One region of the Lactiplantibacillus argentoratensis genome, then DNA from elsewhere that is predicted to be linked to it. Evidence: predicted binding sites of a transcription regulator. Region 1 holds the regulator's gene; the other holds the start of a gene.
The links. The regulator Rex, encoded in region 1, represses fermentation and respiration genes when NADH is low (regulators of the CRP and FNR family bind a similar motif). The targets are predictions, from matches to a motif close to TTGTGAANTANTTCACAA.

Region 1 (2,208 bases):
AAGTCATAGACTTCGTTAACGACCCGGTCTAAGAAATAGCGGTCATGGCTGACGATTAGCAGCGCGCCGGAATAAGATTGGAGATAACTTTCCAACCAAGTAAGGGTTTCGACGTCCAAATGGTTCGTCGGTTCGTCAAGGATGAGTAAGTCCCGTTTTTCAAGTAACAACTTGGCCAAGGCCAACTGGGTCTTTTGCCCACCAGATAGTGCCGTGACCGACTTATCGTACACGTCGGCGTCGAATTGAAAACCGTGCAGCACGCCTCGAATCTCGGCTTGGTAACCGTAGCCGTTTTTCTGTTGAAATTCCGTCTGAATTTGATCATAGGTTTTCAACGTCTGTTGATAAGCCTGCTCATCATTCATAATTGCGGGGTCACTCAATTGATTTTCGAGCTGATGCATCCGTTTTTCGATGGCATGTAACTCAGCGAAGACGCTACTCATTTCTTCCCAAATCGTATTGTTGCTATCTAGCCCCTGGTCTTGCGCCAAGTAACCGATCGTTAAGCCCTTACGCATTGAAATCTGGCCTTCGTCCGGTACCGTTTCACCGGCAATCATTTTAAGTAAGGTTGATTTTCCGGCCCCGTTTCGACCGACGAGGGCTACCCGGGCGTGTTCTTGAATGTCCATTTGTACGTTATCGAACAAGACATCGGCGCCAAAACGCCGCATAACTTGCTGTACTTGTAGTAAAATCACGCTTTATTAAGCTCCTTTCACATTTAATTCGTGACATAATTGTAGCATATTGTAACGGTCTGACCCAATTATTAGGAATAATAAGTAATTATTATTTCACAAAGTCACACGTTATGCTAGAATAGTGTCAGCAAATTCACAAACTTTTAATTAGGAGGACACGTCCGAATGGCAGAAACAAAAATTCCACGGGCAACGGCAAAACGGTTACCGATTTATTACCGCTACTTAAATATCTTGCTAGATGCAGATAAGAAGCGGGTCTCATCGACCGAGTTGTCCGAGGCGGTTAAAGTAGATTCAGCAACGATTCGGCGAGATTTCTCGTATTTTGGGGCGCTCGGAAAACGAGGGTATGGATACGACGTTGAAACGTTACTCGCATTTTTTAAAAAGATTTTAAATCAAGACACCTTAACGAATGTTGCTTTAATTGGGGTCGGTAATTTGGGCCACGCCCTACTGAACTTTAATTTTCACAAAAACAGTAATGTCCGCATCTCAGCAGCATTTGATGTCAACGAGGCGATTGCCAATACGGTCCAAAGTGGGGTTCCAGTGTACCCAATGACGGAGCTCAAAAAGCAATTGATCGAACAACAGATTGAGATTGCTATCTTAACGGTACCAACCACGGTTGTTCAGAAAATTACCGATGACTTGGTTGATGCAAACGTCAAAGGAATCATGAACTTCACGCCGTTACGAATCTCCGTTCCGGAGACAGTACGGGTGCAGAACGTTGATTTGACCAACGAATTACAAACATTGATCTACTTCATTGAACATTACGGTCAGCAATTAGGTGACAATGGTAATGACGATGAAAATGAGACTGAAGATTAATAATCAGTTTCATCTTTGAGGTTAAACTGATACGAAAAAGCTTCTCTGAATTTTTCAGGGAAGCCTTTTCGCGTACTAAGAGTCAATAGCTGGTGAACGCCAACCGTAATCGTTTGGCCTAGAAGTTATGTTAGTGTACTAGCCCTAATAACGTAGGTAACACGACCGAGGCATTCATTAAGATGTGCGCCGTCATTGACGTTTGAATCCGACCGGTGTGCCGATATAGCCAGCAGAATAATAACCCGATAAAGGCGTAGAGGATAAAGTGACCATCCGCATGTGCAAAACTAAATAGCACACTGGAAATCAAGGCCGCGCCGATTTGGCCGGTGACCGCACTTAGATTACCAAAGATAACTTTGCGGAAGACGATTTCTTCCATAATGGGTGCACCGACAATGATGGCTAGGAAGAACGCGGGATATTGTTGCCCAACGGTTAAGAGGGTGGTCGTGTTGGTTGAGGCTGTTGATTGGCCCATCAAAGCCGTGATTTTTAAAATAATGACTTGACCGAGGATGACTAGGATAAGTCCAATCAATCCCCAGATGAACGTCATGAACCAGTTACTTGGTTGTTTTTCAACAACGTTTTTTGTCCGCATGCGACTCGCCAACCAGATGAGTAGGATTGCACCGACTAAGTAGTCGAC
Region 2 (2,208 bases), 510 kb from region 1:
ATAAGGCGTATGCTAAGCTCAGCGTGCGCTTGCCAAATAAACTGACAAACAGATAGGCGATCCGCTTGCCAAGTCCTGATTTAATAAAACCAGCAGCCATGAACATGCACATGGCAACCATCCACGCCGTCGAATTACCAAAACCAGTAGCGACTTCGTCCATCGTAAAAACACCCGTTAACGTCGCGACAACAATCCCAATCAGCGTGACGGCCATCATCGGTAATGGCTTGGTAATACAAGCAATAATCGTTGCCACAAAAATTGCAAATAAGTGCCACGCCATAATACTAATTGCTACTGGTCGTAGTGGCGTACCTAGCCATAACCCAATTCCAAAAATTAGCGGTAACAGAAAGCCCTTCCATTTTATTTCACTCAACATCTGCACTTCCTCCTAATCTTCATATAATTGTTAAGATTTTCACATATCTTGCCATTAACGGTTGTTTGACGTTTTTCAATATCACCATAACTTAATTTATAAGTCTGTCAATTTAAATTTAGTTGTAGTTGCTTGAGGTGTCGCAATAAAACCCGTTATATACAGCCTACAGGGACCTGTTTGCGATTAAAAATACCTGAAATTATCATAGCAACTAGTGCCTTTTATCGGACACTTTTATAAATAGAATTTATAAAAAGCTAAAATAAAGTTTGCCACTTGCTTAATTCTCACTAAAGTTTCGACAACCCGTCAAATTAATCACAGCTTGTTATCCTTGTCACAATAGCATTCTGTTGGCTTCGTTAAAATTAACGGTTGTTTTTTCTAGGTAACTATTTATATTGAAAGCGTAAACAATCCGTGTACTTATCCAACTAAAAAACTAATAAAGGAATGTTAATTATGAAATATATTGCCTTGATTGGTACGGCGGCACAACAGTCTTACAACCGTGAATTATTACAATTTATGAAGCATCATTTTAGTCAACGGGCTACCATTGACGTTAATGAAATTACAGGGATTCCCCTTTTTAATGAACCAACTCAAAATCATATCCCGGCGACCGTTCAAGCCTTAAATGATAAAATTAGCCAGGCCGATGGGGTGATCATCGGGGTACCCGAATACGATCATGCCATTCCGGCCGCACTCAAGAACGTTATTGAATGGCTTTCTTACCAGCTCCACCCCTTTGCTAATAAACCGGTCATGTTAGTTGGTACTTCCCTTGGCGTACAGGGGACGTGCCGTGCTCAAGGTGACTTACGCAATATTCTCAATGCGCCCGGAGTTGATGCTCAGGTACTCCCTGGCAATGAATACATGTTAAGCTACGCTGCTAAAGCCTTTGATCAGAATGGTCAAATGACCGATGCCCCTTCTATCAAGTTCTTGGAACGGTGCTTCGATAACTTTGAAAAATACGTTAAGGCACTCAACGGCACGCCCGCGCTCAATGTGAACTGGCACGGTAACTACGACGTTATCGTTTTAGGCTTTGGTGGTGCCGGTGCTTCAGCGGCTCGTTTTGCTGCTGATAATGGTGCCCACGTACTAGTAGTTGATGCGGCACCATTTGGCCGTGAAGGTGGCAACACCCGCTACTCCGCCCAACACGTCGTTACGGGTGAAAGCTTAGATAAACTAACCGCTTATTATCAAGCACTGGGCGCGCCATTCAGTGCCCCTACTAAGACACTCAACGCCTATTTAAGCGGTATGAGTAAAATTCCAGCATATTTTGAAAAATATCTGGGGATTAAAGCCGTTAGTTGGAAACATGATATTAAACCCGGTGATGCCGTTGCCATCAAGAAAACCATGGCGGAATACCCAGAACTAGCCGGAAGTGATACGATTGACTTTGCCCTCGTTCACAAACGTGATAAAGACGCTGCATTATGGAAACTACTCCGGCAAAAAGTCCTTGAACGAGCTGACAATATTGACGTTTGGTTGGACTCACGGGCACAACATTTGATCCAAGATCCTAATACTAAAGTGATCCAAGGGGTCCAAATCAAACGGGGCGAACGACTGCTTAATATCCATGCCAATAATGGCGTCGTTTTAGCTATGGGTGGTTTTGAAAACAATCCTGAGTTAAAGCAAACCTACTTGCACAGTGATAATCTGACACCACTTGGGACGCTCTATAACCGCGGTGATGGTATCAAAATGGCTCAAGAAGTTGATGCTAAAATGTGGCACATGACCAATTATGAATCTCACGGTATCTTACCTGGAATCACCTTCAA

Region 2: V7R88_RS00250 (FAD-binding protein) is a predicted target of Rex. The motif match lies at 714-731, and genes of this name have one in related genera.

What each region holds. Positions count from the first base shown of each region.
Region 1 covers NZ_CP147647.1:572,253-574,460, forward strand. The annotation lists gene V7R88_RS02675 (ABC-F family ATP-binding cassette domain-containing protein) at 1-707, opposite strand, end outside; gene V7R88_RS02680 (redox-sensing transcriptional repressor Rex) at 876-1,553, shown strand; gene V7R88_RS02685 (type II CAAX endopeptidase family protein) at 1,684-2,208, opposite strand, start outside.
Region 2 covers NZ_CP147647.1:59,784-61,991, reverse strand. The annotation lists gene V7R88_RS00255 (DASS family sodium-coupled anion symporter) at 1-385, opposite strand, end outside; gene V7R88_RS00250 (FAD-binding protein) at 851-2,208, shown strand, end outside.